Leptothrix cholodnii SP-6: one gene and its partner. The protein of the gene in region 1 binds, or shares a complex with, the protein of each later gene. Links are inferred from orthologs where the notes say so. Each region holds a gene or a part of one and is shown on either strand. Other genes may lie near its edges.

What was found.
Region 2: the proteins of accB (region 1) and accD are in contact, whole or in part, in a solved structure (PDB 8UXZ), measured with the Escherichia coli proteins. The link is inferred for Leptothrix cholodnii SP-6 from one-to-one orthologs.

Annotation. Positions count from the first base shown.
Region 1 is NC_010524.1:4,466,181-4,473,634, reverse strand. Bases 1-2,841 are described here. They hold accB (acetyl-CoA carboxylase biotin carboxyl carrier protein), read right to left. Parts: upstream 1,729-2,841; coding sequence 1,273-1,728; downstream 1-1,272. Other genes in these bases: LCHO_RS19835 (hypothetical protein), read right to left, coding at 2,678-2,841; LCHO_RS19840 (TlpA family protein disulfide reductase), read right to left, coding at 2,094-2,681; accC (acetyl-CoA carboxylase biotin carboxylase subunit), read right to left, coding at 1-1,262. Outside these bases: more of LCHO_RS19835, read right to left, coding at 2,842-3,304; LCHO_RS19830 (transglycosylase domain-containing protein), read right to left, coding at 3,349-4,152; LCHO_RS19825 (energy transducer TonB), read right to left, coding at 4,178-5,068; LCHO_RS19820 (ribonuclease catalytic domain-containing protein), read right to left, coding at 5,083-7,200; 3-oxoacyl-ACP reductase FabG, read right to left, coding at 7,240-7,454. UniProt on the Escherichia coli protein: This protein is a component of the acetyl coenzyme A carboxylase complex; first, biotin carboxylase catalyzes the carboxylation of the carrier protein and then the transcarboxylase transfers the carboxyl group to form malonyl-CoA.
Region 2 is NC_010524.1:1,788,720-1,798,458, reverse strand. Bases 1-2,999 are described here. They hold accD (acetyl-CoA carboxylase, carboxyltransferase subunit beta), read right to left. Parts: upstream 1,937-2,999; coding sequence 1,064-1,936; downstream 1-1,063. Other genes in these bases: trpB (tryptophan synthase subunit beta), read right to left, coding at 2,745-2,999; trpA (tryptophan synthase subunit alpha), read right to left, coding at 1,933-2,748; folC (bifunctional tetrahydrofolate synthase/dihydrofolate synthase), read right to left, coding at 1-972. In the rest of the region: more of trpB, read right to left, coding at 3,000-4,031; LCHO_RS08385 (phosphoribosylanthranilate isomerase), read right to left, coding at 4,049-4,711; tRNA pseudouridine(38-40) synthase TruA, read right to left, coding at 4,723-5,511; LCHO_RS08375 (motility hub landmark protein FimV), read right to left, coding at 5,543-8,119; asd (aspartate-semialdehyde dehydrogenase), read right to left, coding at 8,456-9,583; leuB (3-isopropylmalate dehydrogenase), read right to left, coding at 9,679-9,739.

The DNA of each region.
Region 1 (7,454 bases):
TGCAGCGGGATGTTGGTCGAGATGCCTTCGACCAGCGTTTCGCTCAGCGCGCTGCGCATGCGCGCCAGCGCCTGGTCGCGCGTGTCGGCGTGCACGATCACCTTGCCGATCATCGAGTCGTAGTTCGGCGGCACGAAGTAGTTGGTGTACGCATGCGAGTCGACGCGCACGCCCGGGCCACCCGGCGGGTGCCACATCGAGATGCGGCCCGGTGAGGGCATGAAGGTGTACGGATCCTCGGCGTTGATGCGGCACTCGATCGAGTGGCCACGCACCGGCACCTGCTTCTGCGTGAACGACAGCTTCTCGCCCGCAGCGATGCGGATCTGCTGCTGCACGATGTCGATGCCGGTCACCAGCTCGGTCACCGGGTGCTCGACCTGCACGCGCGTGTTCATCTCGATGAAGTAGAACTCGCCGTTCTCGAACAGGAACTCGAAGGTGCCCGCGCCGCGATAGCCGATCTTCTTGCAGGCCGCCGCACAGCGTTCGCCGACCTTCTCGATCACCTTGCGCGGGATGCCCGGAGCCGGCGCTTCCTCGATGATCTTCTGGTGACGGCGCTGCATCGAGCAGTCGCGCTCGCCCAGCCAGACCGCGTTGCCGTGCGTGTCGGCCAGCACCTGGATCTCGATGTGGCGCGGGTTCTCGAGGAACTTCTCGAGGTAGACCGCCGGATTGCCGAACGCCGCACCGGCTTCGGCGCGGGTGGTCTGCACCGCCGTCAGCAGCGCGGCTTCGGTGTGCACCACGCGCATGCCGCGCCCGCCGCCGCCGCCCGACGCCTTGATGATCACCGGGTAGCCCACTTCGCGGGCGATGCGGATCACTTCCTTGCTGTCTTCGGGCAGGGCGCCGGGCACGCCCGGCACGGTGGGCACGCCGGCCTTGACCATCGCGTCCTTGGCCGACACCTTGTCGCCCATCAGGCGGATCGACTCGGGCGTCGGGCCGATGAAGGCGAAGCCGCTTTTCTCGACCCGCTCGGCGAAGTTGGCGTTCTCCGACAGGAAGCCGTAACCCGGGTGGATCGCCTCGGCGTCGGTCACCTCGGCGGCGGCGATGATGCCCGGCATGTTGAGGTAGCTGAGCGTCGACGCGGCCGGCCCGATGCAGACCGATTCGTCGGCCAGCTTGACGTACTTGGCGTCGCGGTCGGCCTCCGAATAGACCACCACCGCGCGGATGCCCATCTCGCGGCAGGCGCGCTGGATGCGAAGGGCGATCTCGCCTCGGTTGGCGATGAGTATTTTCTTGAACATCAAGAAGACCTCATTCGATGATGAACAGCGGCTGGCCGTACTCGACCGCCTGGCCGTTCTCGACCAGCACCTTGCTGATCGTGCCGGCCTTGTCGCTGTCGATCTCGTTCATGATCTTCATGGCTTCGATGATGCAGACCGCCTGGCCTTCCTTGACCTGCTGGCCGACATCCACCAGCGGCTTGGCGCCGGGGTTGGAGGCGCGGTAGAAGGTGCCCACCATCGGCGACTTCACGACATGGCCGGTGAAGGCTGGCGCTTCGGCCACGGCTGCGACCACCGGGGCCGCGGCCACGGCCGCCACCGGAGCGGCCACGGGCGCTGCGGCATAGACCGGCGCTGCCACGGCGGCCACCGGTGCGGTCTTGACGATCCGGACCTTGCCGTCGGCTTCAGTGATCTCCAGCTCGGAAATGTTCGATTCCGAAACCAGGTCGATCAGGGTCTTGAGCTTGCGAAGGTCCATGCGGGGAGCTCCATGGTTCTTTGTGGTGGGGGAGTCAGCGACCGTTTCGGCCGATACCTTGGGTGCCTTGCTCATGAGCAGGCCGACCCGTCAATGCACCGCCGGGCGGTGTCGGTCATGGCCGACACCGCTGGGCGCAGCGTGGACACCCCAGCCCCGACCTCGGTGCAGGTCGTCGGCGCAGCTGACTGACCGGGCCGTGCCGGGCGGTGCCGCGCTTCGCGACCGCGGTCAAGGAAAGCGATGATGTGCATGAAAGCTGAGGGTTTGAAAGACAAACCCCCGACTTTACGCCGTTTTGAGCTCACGAAGACCCTTGACAGGCTCGTGGTTTGCAGCCCACCGCGCGAAGCGGGGGCCGCCGATCAGAGCCCGACCGACTTGGCCCAGCCCTGCAGCTCGGCCAGATGGGTCTCGCCCAGCTTCTGTTGCACGGCGGTGCCGGCGCTGTCGAACAGCACCGTGAACGGCAGACCGCCGGTCGTGTTGCCGAGCGAGCGCGCCAGCTCGGTGCCGGCAAAACCGGTCAAGCCGATCGGAAAGCTGACCGGCGTCTTGAGCAGGAACTCGCGCACCGGCGACGGCCCGTCCACCGCCAGGCCCAGCACCTGAAGGCCGCGTGGGCCGAACTCGCGTGCATGGCTGTCGAGCAGCGGCATCTCGCGCACGCAGGGCGGGCACCAGGTGGCCCAGAAGTTGATCAGCAGGGGCTTGCCGCGCAGGCTCGCCATCACCACCTCGCCGCCCTCGGGGCGATCGAAGCGCAGGCTCCACAGATCGGGTGCGGCGCCGGCCGATGCCGCATCGGCGCCGGCCGGGGCCCGGGCTGCGCTCGGGTTGGCGGTGTCGGGGGTGGCCGGCGGCGTGCCGGCACCGCGGCGCAGCGACCAGCCGATCCCCGCGGCCAGGGCGGTGCCGGCGACGACGCCGAGGGTGAGCTTGCGACGGTTCATGGAGCGCTTTCGGGTGTCCGCGTCTGGGCGGAGTGTTGCATCAGCCGCTGCAGCGCGGCCAGATCGCCACGCTGGCTGCGGCCGCGGGCATCGGGTTTGAGGGCGCCGCGCAGGTCGTCGTGGTCGAGCACCGTCAGCTGCACGTTGACCGACTCGCCCAGCTCGCGGCACGGGTGGTCGATCACCAGCACGTCGATCGGGCGGCCACGCGGCCCCGTCACGCTGCCGATGTCGAAATCGACCTGCCGATCGAGCAAGGCGATCTCGGCCTCCTTGCTGTCGTTGCAGAACAGTTCGAGGTGCACCACCGACAGCCGGGTGGCGGTGCCGCGCCAGACCGCGCCGCACAGGTGCGGACGAAACGCCGCCAGGCGCGCCATCCACAGCGCCGCCACCTGGCGCAGCGCGGCGAGTTCGGCGGGCTGGGTGTCGGCGCAGAACAGCGCGATGTGCTCGCGCACGGCGTCCTCGAGCGTCTCGTTGTCGGGCAGATCGGCGGCGCGGGTGGTGCGCCGCCCGACCTGCTGCGCGGCGCGGCGCTTGGCCGGGCCGTATTCGAGACCCTCGTCGACCACCAGGCCGGCGGCCACGGCAGCGATTTCCAGGGTCAGCTCGGATGTCATGAGCAGGATTCTAGGCAGCCCGTCGCCGGCGCGCAGACGGCCGGTCAGGGCAGCTCGACCGCCCCCATGCGCGCCGCGACGGTCGACGATCGACCCAGCACGTAGGCCGAATCGGGTCGCTTCTCGAAGCGCTTGGGCGCCGGCAGCATCACCGCCAGGCGCGCGGCCTGGTAGGCGCCGAGCCGGGCGGCGTCGATGTGGAAGTAGTGCCGCGCCGCCGCCTGCGCGCCGAACAGCCCCTCGCCCCATTCGACGTTGTTCAGGTAGATCTCGAGGATGCGCGCCTTCGGCAGCGCCGTCTCCAGCATCAGCGTGATCAGCAGCTCCTGGCCCTTGCGCAGCGTGGTGCGCTCGCCCGACAGGAACAGGTTCTTGGCCAGTTGCTGGCTGATGGTCGAGCCGCCGACCACCTTGGGCTGCACGAGCCGGGGCGAGCGCGCGCTGGCGGCCGCCTCGGACTTGCGGCGCGCCGCCGCCTGTTCCTCGCGGCGCAGGCGCGCCTCGTTGAGCTTCTCGGCGCGCGCCTCGGCCTGCTGGTTGCGTGTCCAGGCCTTCTCGATCGCGTCCCATTCGACGCCGCTGTGATCGACGAAACCGGCGTCCTCGCTGGCGATCACGGCGCGCTTGAGCGAGTCGGCGATCTGCTCGTACGGCACCCAGCGCTGGCTCCAGCTCAGCTGATGCTGCTCGCTCACCAGGCGCCAGATCTCGCTGCGCTGGAAGGCGGTCGACTCGGGGTCGATCCAGCGCATCGCCGTGATGCGCGCCAGGAAGAACAGCTGCAGCGCCAGGCCGCTGAGCACCAGCAGCACGAGCAGGCGCACCGCGTGCGACTTCAGCACTTTCATCGCGTCGGAGGACTTTTCAGAAGGTTCAGGGTCGCGCGCCGGTGGCGTCCTCGACGGCCGCCTTCAGGCCCTCGTCGCGCGTGAAGCGGAAGCGCGAGACGAACACCAGCTGGTCGAACTGCGCCAGCATCGCCGGCGTGAAGTTGCCGTAGGGCGCGGCGCCGCGCACGATCGTCAGGGCGCGCTTGTCGAGCACCTTGTTGCCTGACGACTGCACGATGTCGGCCTCGACCACCTCGCCGCTGCCGCCCACTGCCACCAGCATCGTCAGTTCGCCGTAGAGCTTGCGGCCGTTGACCTCCGGGAAGTTGCGGGTGCCGACGTCCTCGACGCGCTGGCGCAGGCTGTCGTAATAGAGCGCGTGCACGCCCTCGCGCGCGGCCGGGCTGACGAAGCGCCGGCGCGGCCGGGCGTTTTCCTGCTGGATGCGTTTCTCGATCTGCGCCAGCAGGGCCAGCAGCTGGCGGCGGCGCTGCTCCTCGGCCGGACGCAGCGTCGGGTTGCCGCTCTGGCGCTGCTCGGGCGTGGACAGGCTGGCCAGCTCGCGCTTGACCTGCGCCAGCAGCAGCATCTGCTGCGCCTGCAGCTGCGCGATCTGCTGGCGGGTGTCCTCGAACGAATCGCCGGCCTGGGTGGTCGGCATCGGCGGCAGCGGCGAGGTCGCCCGGCCCTGTGCCGCATCGCCGCCGCCGGCCAGGTTGCGCTGGGCGATGACCTGCGCGTTGGGCGGCGCGGTGGCGCTGCTGGAATTGACCAGCACCACCTCCAGCGGCGTGTCTTCGAGGATGCGCCGCAAACCTTCGGGGTCGACGAAGCGCACCGTCAGCAAGGCCGCGTGCACGGCCAGGCTGACCAGCAGCGCCACCTGCAGGGTCGACAGTTGCCGCAGGCGTTGCAGGACGGATTTCGCGTTCACGTCACGCCCCGTGCTCAGCCTTGGGCGGGCACGCTGTCGGCGCCGGCCGTGGTGCCGGCGTCGGCTCCCGGATCGGCGCCTGCATCCGCGTCCCCCAGGTCGATCGCCAGCGCCAGCGGCGCGGCCTCGGCGGCGTCGTCGCCTTCGTCCTCGGGCACGGCTTCGGCGCAGGCCGCATCATCCAGGCGGGTCGAGACGCTGCCCCCGATGTCGAGCGTCAGCAGGTCGGGGCGGCCCAGCCGCACGCGCACATGCGCGCCGCGCGGCATCTGCTCGGCGCCGATGGCGCGCAGCACCAGCGGCAGGCTGTCGGCGCGCACCAGGCCGTCCTTCATCACCGAGCAGTCGATCTCGGTGACGTCGTTCTGCTCCAGCCAGCGCAGCGTCCAGTAGCGCTCGATGCCGTTCTGGAAGCCGTTGTAGGCCGAGTAGGCGGCGTCGAAGCCGCTGATGATCGCCAGCAGCGCGGTGTCCTTGGGCTTGAACGGCGCCACCAGCGCGGCGGTGCGGCCGTGGCGGGCGCAGGCGATGATCTGCCATTGGTTGACCAGGTCGACGTAGCGGCGCAGCGGCGAGGTGGCCCAGGTGTAGTGCGCCACGCCCATGCCGGCGTGTGGCGCGGGCCGGGTCTGCATGCGCACCTTGATGCCCGGCGCCATGCTGGCCTGGCTGCGGTAGATGCCCGGCACGCCCAGCTCGGCCAGCCAGCCGCCCCAGGTGTTGTTGGCCAGGATCATGGCCTCGGCGACGATGGTGTCGAGCGGCGCGCCGCGGCGGCGTTCGCTGATCACGATCTTTTCATGGCCGGCCGGCAGCTCGGCGATCGACAGCCCCTCGGCGTCGACCAGCTTGAAGTTGTAGTCCGGCCGGTTGAAGTTCTCCGGCTTGCCGCGCACCACCTCGCGCCCGGCCTTCAGGTGACGGGCCAGCCGGAAGGCGAAGCTCAGCTCGGGCGCGAAGGCGAACTCGGCCGGCGCCGCACCGGTCAGCGCGGCTTCGGTGACGACGGCGTCGAGCTGGTCGTGGCGCAGGTTGGCGGCGATCGGCACGCGCTCGATCTTGGTCTCGCTGCCGCGCACCTCCAGCGTGGCCTCGTCGAAGGTGACGTACAGCGACACGGCCGGGCAATCGCGGCCTTCCATCAGCGTGTACGACTGCACCACCTCGTCGGGCAGCATGGTCAGCTTCCAGCCCGGCATGTAGACGGTCGAGAAACGGTCGCGCGCCACCTTGTCGACGGCCGAGTCGGGCTGAACCGCCAGCGCGGGCGCGGCGATGTGCACGCCGAAGATCACCGTGCCGCTGCCCAGGCCCTGCACCGACAGCGCGTCGTCGATCTCGGTGGTCGACGAGTCGTCGACCGAAAACGCCCGCACCGGCGCCAGCGGCAGCTCGTCCTTGATGGCCGGCGCAGCCAGGCCGGCGGGGAAGTTCGTGCCCTTGGGGAACTGGTCGAACAGGAAGCGCCGCCAGTGGAACTGGTAGGGGCTGTCGATCGCGCCGGCGTCGAGCAGCAGGTCGAGCGGCGCGCGCTGGGCGCGGCGGGCGGCGTCGACCACCGCCTTGTATTCGGGCGCGTTCTTGTCGGGCTTGAAGAGGATCTTGTAGAGCTGCTCGCGCACCGGCTGCGGGCAGGTCCTGGCCACCAGCTCGCCGACCCAGCCCTCGATCTGCGCGGCCTGCTGGGCCTTGCGCTCGATGCCCAGCAGCGCGGCTTTGACGATCTCTTCGGGCGCCTTGCGGAACTGGCCCTTGCCGGCGCGGCGGAAGTAGTGCGGCGCGCCGTGCAGGCGAAACAGCGCCGCGGCCTGCTGCGTCACGCCGGCGCTGGCGTTGAAATAGTCGCGCGCGAAATCGGCGAAGCCGAAATCCTCTTCGGGCGCGAATTCCCAGGCCAGGTCGAGGTCGATCTGCTCGGCCAGGCGCTGGCCTTCGGCGATCAGCTCGGCCGGCGCGGGCTTGTCGAAGCGCAGCATCACGTTGACGGCCTTGACCTTGGCCCGCTTGCCCGAGTCGAGCTCGATCTGCAGCGAGCTTTCGGCTTCGGACAGGACACGGCCGGCGAGGAATTTGCCGGCTTCGTCAAACAGGGCGAAATGCTGGGCTGAGTGCTGTGGAGGGTTCTGGGCCATAGGGGCGGGATTGTCGCAGGGCGCGCACCGCCGGCCGGCTCAGACGGTCAGCCCGCCTGCCACCTCGATCACGGTGCCGTTGATGTAGCTGGCCTCGTCGCTGGCCAGGAAGGCGTAGACGTTGGCGATCTCCTCGGGCTTGCCCAGGCGGCGCAGCGGCACGTCGTGGCGCATCTGCTCCATCACCTTGTCGGGGATGGTCGCGAGGATCGGCGTCTCGATGAAACCCGGCGCCACCGCATTGACCCGCACGC
Region 2 (9,739 bases), 2.7 Mb from region 1 along the record:
ATGGGTGCGCGGGTAGTAGCCCATCTGATCGAGGTTCTGTGCCAGCACCGCCGCGGCATGCGGGTTGTGCGCCACGTCGAACACCAGCGCCGGCTGGCCCGGCACGATCTGGAAGCGGCCCGGCAGCTCGACCATCGCCAGGCCATTGCGCACCGCCTGGGCCGGCACGGGCAAGACGGGGCGCAAGGCATCCAGGGCGGCCAGCACGCCCGAGGCGTTGAGCAACTGGTTGGCGCCGCGCAAGGCCGGGTAGCCGAGCGAGTTGTGACGCCGCGCGCGGCCGCTCCAGGACCACTGCTGGCGGTCGCCGGCGTAGTTGAAATCGCGGCCGAAGCACCACAGATCCGCACCCAGCTCGGCCGCCCGATCGAGCACGCTCTGCGGCGGCTGCGGGTCGGACACCACCACCGGCTTGCCGGCGCGCATGATGCCGGCCTTCTCGCGGCCGATCGCTTCGCGGTCGGCGCCGAGGTAGTCCATGTGGTCGAGGTCGATGCTGGTGATGATGGCGCAGTCGGTGTCGATCACGTTGACGGCATCGAGGCGCCCGCCCAGGCCGACCTCGAGCACCACCGCGTCGAGCGGCTGAGCGGCCATGCAGTGCAGCAAGGCCAGCGTGGTGAACTCGAAATAGGTCAGCGGCTCATCGCCCCGCGCGGCTTCGACCGCCTCGAAGTGCGCCAGCAGCTGCGCCTCCTTGACGATCTCGCCGTTCAGGCGCAAGCGCTCCTCGAAATGCACCAGATGCGGCGAGGTGTAGACGCCCACCCGGTAGCCCGCCTGCTGCAGGATGGCCTCGAGCATCGCGCAGGTCGAACCCTTGCCGTTGGTGCCGGCAACGGTGAAGACCGGCACGTCGAAGGCCAGGCCGAGGCGCTCGCGAACACGCGCCACGCGCGCCAGCGTCAGGTCGATCGTCACCGGATGCAGGCGCTCGCAATGGGCCAGCCAGTCGGCCAAGGTCTTGGACATGAAGGATGCTGCCGCGGGAGCGAGCAGAAAAGGAGGCCTCAAAGACAAGGGGCGCCTCGCGACGCCCCCCGGGAAATTCAGTCGAGCGATCTCAGGCGACGGCGTCGGCGCTCTGGCGCTGCAGCATGGCCAGCGTGCGGGCGATGGTCGAACGCAGCTGACGGCGGTCGACGATCATGTCGAGCGCGCCCTTCTCGAGCAGGAACTCCGAACGCTGGAAGCCTTCGGGCAGCTTCTCGCGCACGGTGTTCTCGATCACGCGCGGGCCGGCAAAGCCGATCAGCGCCTTGGGCTCGGCGATCACCACATCACCCACGAAGGCAAAACCGGCCGACACGCCACCCATCGTCGGATCGGTCAGCACGCTGATGTAGGGCAGCTTGGCTTTGGCCAGGCGGGTCAGCGAGGCGTTGGTCTTGGCCATCTGCATCAGCGACAGCAGGCCCTCCTGCATGCGTGCGCCACCGGTGGCGGTGAAGCAGACGAACGGCACCTTCTGCTCGATCGCCGCCTCGACGCCGCGCACGAAGCGCTCGCCGACCACCGAGCCCATCGAGCCGCCCATGAACTCGAACTCGAAGGCGGCCACGACCAGCGGGATGCTCATCACCGAGCCGCCCATCACGACCAGCGCATCGGTCTCGCCGGTGGCTTCCATGGCCTCCTTGATGCGCTCGGAGTACTTCTTGCTGTCCTTGAACTTGAGCGCGTCGACCGGCACCACTTCCTGGCCGATCTCGTAGCGCCCTTCCTGATCCAGGAAGGAATCGAGTCGCGCACGCGCGTCGATGCGGTGATGGTGCGTGCACTTGGGGCAGACGTTGACGTTCTGCTCTAGGTCGGTCTTGTAGAGCACCGTCTCGCAGGACGGGCATTTGACCCACAGCCCTTCCGGCACCGTGCGGCGGTCGGTCGGATTGGTGTGCTGGATCTTGGGCGGCAGCAGCTTGTCGAGCCAACTCATGCGTGTGTTCCTTGCAGGGTGTCGAGGGCCGTGCGAATTTCGGCGATGAAACCGGCAGCCACCGGTACCACCCGCTCACGCGGCTCGTTTTCGATCAGTTGAATGATACGGGAACCGATCACCACGGCGTCCGATACCCGGGCCACCGCCACGGCCGTCGCCGCGTCGCGGATGCCGAATCCCACGCCGACCGGCACGCTCACATGGCTGCGGATGCGCGGGATCATGCGGGCCACCGCGTCGGTGTCGAGGTTGCCCGAGCCGGTCACGCCCTTGAGCGACACGTAGTACACGTAGCCGGTGGCGATGCGGCCGACGTCGGCCATGCGGGCATCGGTCGAGGTCGGCGCCAGCAGGAAGATCGGGTCGAGATCGGCCGCACGCAGGCGATCGGCGAACGCCTCGCACTCCTGCGGCGGGTAGTCGACCACCAGCACGCCGTCGACACCGGCCGCACGCGCATCGTCGACGAACCGATCCGGGCCGTAACGCTCGACCGGGTTGGCGTAGCCCATCAGCACCACCGGCGTGGTGTCGTCGGTTTCGCGGAACCGCGCCACCATCGCCAGCACGTCGGCGGTGGAGATGTTGCGCGAGAGTGCGCGTTCACTGGCGCGCTGGATCACCGGGCCATCGGCCATCGGATCCGAAAACGGCACGCCCAGTTCGATCACGTCGGCACCCGCCTTGGCCATGGCGTGCATCAGATCGACCGTGATGTCGGCAAACGGATCGCCGGCAGTCACATACGGAATCAGCGCCTTGCGGCCCTGCCCGGCCAGGCGCGCGAAGGTGGCGGCGATGCGGCTCATTGCACACCCCCGGCCTTGCGCTGGATCTCGACCACGGACGGATCGCCGCCCTTCACGCTCTGGCCGCGGCACGACGGCCGGCAGTAGAAATCGGCGCCCGACAGGTCGGCCACCGTGCCGATGTCCTTGTCGCCACGGCCCGACAGATTGACGAGGACGTGCTGGTCCGGGCGCATGGTCTTGGCCAGTTTCATCGCGTAGGCAACCGCGTGGCTGGATTCGAGTGCCGGGATGATGCCCTCGGCGCGGCACAGGTAATGGAAGGCCTGCAGCGCCTCGGCATCGGTGATGCCGACGTATTCGGCACGGCCGATGTCCTTCAGGTAGGCGTGCTCGGGGCCGACGCCGGGGTAGTCGAGACCGGCCGACACCGAGTGCGTCTCGGTGATCTGGCCGTTGGCGTCCTGCAGCACATAGGTGCGGTTGCCGTGCAGCACGCCGGGGGAGCCGCGTTGCAAGGAGGCCGAATGCTTGCCGCTTTCCATGCCCTCGCCCGCCGCCTCGACACCGATCAGGCGCACGCCTTCATGCGGGATGTAGGGATAGAAGATGCCCATCGCGTTGCTGCCGCCACCGACACAGGCCACCACCGCATCGGGTTGACGGCCCGCGAGGGCGGGCATCTGCACCAGGCATTCGTCGCCGATCACGCGCTGGAAGTCGCGCACCATCGCCGGATACGGGTGCGGCCCCGCCACCGTGCCGATGATGTAGAAGGTGTTCTCGACGTTGGTGACCCAGTCGCGCATCGCCTCGTTGAGCGCATCCTTGAGCGTCTTGCTGCCCGACTCGACCGGCACCACGCGCGCGCCCAGCAGGTTCATGCGGTAGACGTTGGGGCTCTGGCGCTTGACGTCCTCGCTGCCCATGTAGACCACGCATTCCATGCCGTAGCGCGCGCAGATGGTGGCGGTGGCCACGCCATGCTGGCCGGCACCGGTCTCGGCGATCACGCGCGGCTTGCCCATGCGCCGGGCGAGCAGCGCCTGGCCGATGGTGTTGTTGATCTTGTGCGCGCCGGTGTGGTTGAGATCCTCGCGCTTGAGGTAGATCTGCGCGCCGCCCACTTCACGGCTCATGCGTGCGGCGTGATAGACCGGGCTCGGGCGGCCGACGAAATGCGCCAGTTCGTTGCGGAATTCGGCGATGAACTCGGGGTCGTGGCGGTAACGCTCGTAGGCCGCATTCAGTTCGTCGAGCGCGTGGCTCAGGGTTTCGGCGACAAAGCTGCCGCCGTAGATCCCGAAATGCCCGCGGGCATCGGGTTGCTGGTAATCGAACATCGGATCTGTCTCTCGGCTCAATATCCGCTGCTGGCGTCGATCGAACGCGCATCAGCATCACGGACGGCTTCGCAAAACTGGCGCATCAGCACGGCATCCTTGATGCCCTTGGCCGACTCGACGCCAGAACTCACATCAACGGCCCACGGCCGGACGCGAAGCACTCCATCGGTCACGTTTGCAGGATTCAACCCACCAGACAAAACGACCGGACGGGGCACGTCTGAGGGAATGAGCGACCAATCGAAGACCTTTCCGCCGCCGCCATAACCCTCGACATGGGCGTCGAGCAGGATGGCCTGGGCGCTGGTGTAGGAGCGTGCGAAGTTTAACAAGTCGAAACCCGGATCCATGCGCGCAGCACGCAGATACGGTCGGCCCGAGGCCTCGCACTGCGCCGGTGTTTCGTCACCGTGAAACTGCAGCAGCAGGTTCGGGATCTGCTCGCAGGCCCGTTCGACGTCTTCCGGCGACGCATTCACGAACAATCCGACCGGGGTCACGAAGGGTGGCAGGCGCCGAGCCAGATCGCTCGCCAGGGCCAGGCTGACATGGCGCGGGCTGCGTGGATAGAAGACCAGACCGATCGCATCGGCGCCGGCAGCCACGGCCACATCCACGTCACCGGGCCGCGTCAGGCCGCAGATCTTGATGCGTGTTCGGGCAGGCGAAAGAATCATGACAACAAGCCTCAGGCCCCCGGCAGCCAGTCGAAAGCGGGTGTGTGCTCGGGCAGAACAAGCTCGGCATCGTAGCGCGGGCCCAGAAAATACAGCCCGTCGGGAGAAAAGGTCGGCGCCGCCAGCCGGCGGTCACGCGACGCCAGAACCCCGGCGAGCCAGGCCGGATCGCGTGCACCGGTGCCGACCGCGATCAGGCACCCCATCAGGTTGCGGATCATGTGGTGCAGGAACGCGGAAGCCTCGAAATCGAAGCGCCAGTACGGGCCATGCCGGCCGATCCGGATGGTGCGCATCTGCTTGACCGGCGACAGCGCCTGGCAATCGGCCGACCGGAAAGCCGAGAAGTCGTGCTCGCCGATCAGCAAGGCCGCAGAGGCCTCCATGCGCGCCTGATCCAGCGGGCGGAAGATCCAGCCGACCTGCCCGGCCTCCATCGCCGGACGCACCGGCGACTCGAGCAGCACATAGGCATAGCGCCGGGCTCGCGCCGCATTGCGGGCATGGAAGGCATCGGGCACAGGCCGACACCACTGGACCGCCACGTCCGGCGGCAGGTAGGTGTTGGTGCCACGGACCCACGAAAAGGGCTCGCGGTCGCGATCGGTATCGAGGTGGACGACCTGATTGAGCGCGTGAACCCCCGCATCGGTGCGCCCGGCGCAGCTGACGCGGATCGGCGTGGCGGCAAAGCGGCACAAGGCCGCTTCGAGCACATCCTGGACGGTCGCCCCGTTGGTCTGGCTCTGCCAGCCCCTGTAGGCCGATCCGCGGTAGCTCAGGCCCAGCGCCAGACGCAAGGCCGTCGCCCCCGTTCAATCACGAGCGCGCTCAAGCGAGACCGTCGAGCATGGCCTGCGCCTTGGCCTTGAGTGCGCCGTCGGCGTTCTCGATGACCTCCTGCAGCAGATCCCGTGCACCTTCGTAGTCACCGATCTGGTTGAACTCTTCAGCCAGCTCGAGCTTGCGTGCCAGCGGATCCGAACCGTCGTCCTCGCCCACATCGAAGGCCGACATGGTGTCGGTTGATGCCAGATTGGCAGGCACGCTGGGCGCGGCATCCAGGTCGAGCGAGATGTCGGCCAGATCGATCGAGGACGGACGCGAACTCGGGGCTGCAGCCGGCGCATCGAACTGAGGCAGATCGTGCAGGTCGAAGTCCAGGCTGTGCGTGCCGGAATCGAGATTGCTGCCCGGCACCGACGGCGCAGCATCGAAACCGGCCGGTGCGCTGCTGAAGGCACTGGGCACCGAAGGCGCTGCTTCGTCCATCCGGGCAGGCATCGAGATGTCGAGGTCGACATCCGCAGACGAGCCCGAGGGAATGTCACCGGTCAGATCGAGATCGGGCACGCTGTGCTCGAAACGCGACGGAGACGGCACGATCGACTGAGGCATCGTGCTCGCGCCGAGCATCTCGCTGCCGACGTCGGCCGAGCTTCCGGAGCCGGGCTGGCCACCGGGTTCGTAGAGCGGATTCTCAGGGTCGATCGAACGGCCCAGCTCTTGCGCACGAACCCAGTCTTCACCTTGGCCACCGGTCAGTCCGTAGAGCTCGCCGGCGAGCAGTTCGTAGCCCTTGGTGTCGCGGCGCTTGGCGTAGACCTCGAGCAACTTGGTGCGGATGGCCAGGCGCTCGGGATTGGCGCGCATCGCCTCCTTGAGGATTTCCTCGGCTTGCAGATCGCGGCCATAGGCGAGATAGACATCCGCCTCGGCGACCGGATCGACGTCGCCGATCGCATCGATCTGGCTGAGCGAATAGCTCATCGACGACGGCGCGCCCGATGCATCACGGGTGTCGATGCGCTGACCACCGCTGGCACCGAAGAACGAATCCGGCTGCAGACGGCTTTCAAGGAAGGACGTCACACCGGCGTCTTCCTTGCCCTTGCCGCGCAGACGGTAATAGCCCAGACCCGCCAGCAGCGCGAGGACCAGACCGGCCCCCGGCAGAACCCACGGGTTTTCGGACAACGAGTCGATCAGCGACGGCTGGTCGTCGGCAGCCTGCTCGGGCGCCGGTGCGGACGGCATGACCGAGGCAGCAGGCGCTACCGCCATCGCGGCCGGGCTGGCCGCATCGCTTGCAGCGGCTGCCGCTTCAGGCGCAGAAGCCTGTGATGCCGCGGGCTCCGCAGCAGCGACGACAACGGCAGGCGGCGCCGAAGCGGCCGACGCCGCCACCGGCGCGGGCTCAGGCGCGGCACCGACGCTCAACGCGGGCAAAGGTGACGAGGCGGCGACCGCAGCAGCAGGCTTGCGAGCCATCTGTGCTTCCGACGCGGCCTGGAGCTTCTTCAGCTCTTCGACGTTGCGCTGGATCTCGGTGGCACGAGCGGCGGCTTCCTTGGCGGCGCGCTCCTTGGCGATCGCATCTTCGGCGCTTGCAACCACCGCGCCGGTGGCCGGCTTGCCCTTGTCGAGACGCAGGCGATCCTGGGTCTGGCTCTGGGACTGCTTGTTGTCCTGCACCTCGGCCCGGACCGTGCCGGTCGCCTGGCGGGCGGGTGCGGTGTCGTCCTTGGGCTCGGGAACCGATGAGGCGAGACGCTGCCGATAGGCATTGAAATCGGCACTCTGGGCCTGGATGATCTGGCGCGCCTCCTGGGCATCGATCGCGGTCATCTGCTCCGACGACGGCACGTTCAACACGACACCCGCCTTCAGGCGGTTCATGTTGTCACCCGTGAAGGCCTGCGGATTGCCACGGAACAGGCCCACCAGCGCCTGATCGAGCGACGCGCCACCGGACTGCAGCTTCGACGAGATGGACGTCAGCGTGTCGCCACGCTTGACGCGGTATTCGGTCGGCGGGGACGACGCCGATGCATCGGGCTCGGCAGCCGGCTTGCGCAACGCGAGCTCGCCCCGGGCCGGGGCGACAGGCGCCGGCGACAGCGCAGGCGCCGGTGCGGTGGGCGCGGGTGTCGGTGCCGCAGCAACCGGAGCCGGCACCTGAACCGGCGGCTCGACTCGGGTCGGTGCCGGAGCCGGCGCAGCGGCGATGGCCGGCGCGGGCGCAGACGGCGCGCGTGCGGTTGCCGGCGGATCGAACAGGAGCGTGTACTCGCGCAACAGCCGACCGCTGGACCACGAAATCTCGAGGATCACGTCGACGAACGGTTCCTGCACCGACTGGTCGCTGGAGATCCGCAGGAACGGCGTGCCGTCGGCGCGACGCTGCAGCGTGACGCTGGTGGCCGGCAGGACGGGGTTGTAGTCGACACCCGCGATTCGATACGAATCAGGCGGCGCGACACGAACACGCAGGTTCGATGCCTCGTCGGGCGTCAGGCTGGTGACATCGATCTCTGCACGCAGACCCTCTCCCAGCGCAGACTGCACCGTCAGTCGGCCCAGGCTCAGGGCCCAGGCAGAGGGCGCGGCGCAAATCGCAGCCGTCACGGCAACCGCAGCTGCCACTTGCTTCAGAGCCAAACGCCCCGTACGCGTCATATCGGTTTTCAAGGCGTCTCCCATGCAATGGCTCGAACAATACCCCCAAGCCATCTCAGTCAGGTCGAGCAAACAGTTCAGTTAAGTGCAGGAACGAGCCTGTTGGCGATCATCACACAGCCGACTCAAATTTCCTGAAATCACAATAACATCAAGAAGATACAAAGACAAGCTCATGCAGTGGCTGATGTTTGCGGCGATCAGTCCCCATGCGCATGATGTCGTGACGGTCGTTGTCGAGGGACAACGACCGCCAAGCCCGTCCTGTCGATCAATCAAGCCGACTCAGGCGGCCAGCAGGATGCGCAACATGCGCCGCAGCGGCTCCGCAGCGCCCCACAGCAGCTGATCGCCGATGGTGAAGGCGCCGACGTATTCAGGGCCCATCGCCAGCTTGCGGATGCGACCGACCGGAATCGTCATCGTGCCGGTGACGGCCACCGGCGTCAGGTCCTTGATCGTCGCTTCGCGGGTATTGGGAACCACCTTCACCCACTCGTTGTCGGCGGCGATCATGGCCTCGATGTCTGCCACCGGCACGTCCTTCTTGAGCTTGAAGGTCAGCGCCTGGCTGTGGCAGCGCATCGCACCGACGCGCACGCAGAAACCGTCGACCGGGATGGCCGCCGAGCCGAAGCCCTCGCCCAGGCCGAGGATCTTGTTGGTCTCGGCCATGCCCTTCCACTCTTCCTTGGATTGGCCGTTGCCCAGGTCCTTGTCGATCCAGGGGATCAGCGAACCGCCCAGCGGCACGCCGAAGTTGGCGGTCTGCTCGGCCGTCAGGCCGCGCTGGGTGGCGATGACCTGGCGGTCGATCTCGAGGATGGCGCTCTTCGGGTCGTCGAGCAGTGCGCGCACCGAGGCGTTGAGCGTGCCGTACTGCGTCAGCAGTTCGCGCATGTGCTGGGCACCGCCGCCGCTGGCCGCCTGGTAGGTCTGGGTGCTCATCCACTCGACCAGGCCGGCCTTGTAGAGCGCGCCCACGCCCATCAGCATGCAGCTGACGGTGCAGTTGCCACCGACCCAGTTGCGCCCGCCCTTGGCCAGCGCATCCTTGATCACCGGCGAGTTGACCGGGTCGAGGATGATGACCGCGTCGGACTCCATGCGCAGCGTCGACGCCGCATCGATCCAGTGGCCGTTCCAGCCCGCCGCACGCAGCTTGCCGAACACCGCCGAGGTGTAGTCGCCACCCTGAGCGGTGACGATGATGTCGCAGCGCTTGAGCGCGTCGATGTCGTACGCGTCCTGCAGCGTGGTCTCGTTCTTCGCCTGCGCCGGAGCCTTGCCGCCCGAGTTCGAGGTCGAGAAGAACAGAGGCTCGAAGTGCGCGAAGTCATCTTCAGCCTGCATGCGATCCATCAGGACCGAGCCGACCATGCCGCGCCAGCCGACCAAACCTACGAGTGCCATTTCCGTGATTCCTTGTTGAGCGTTGTCCCGGACCCCTGAATCCCCCGGCTCGCTTCGCCGGGGTCCAGGTGTGGGGGCGAGACGAAACCGAGCGATCAGCTCTTGGTAATCGTTTTGGTCATGGTGGCGCCAGTGAGCGCCGCCACGACGGCGTCG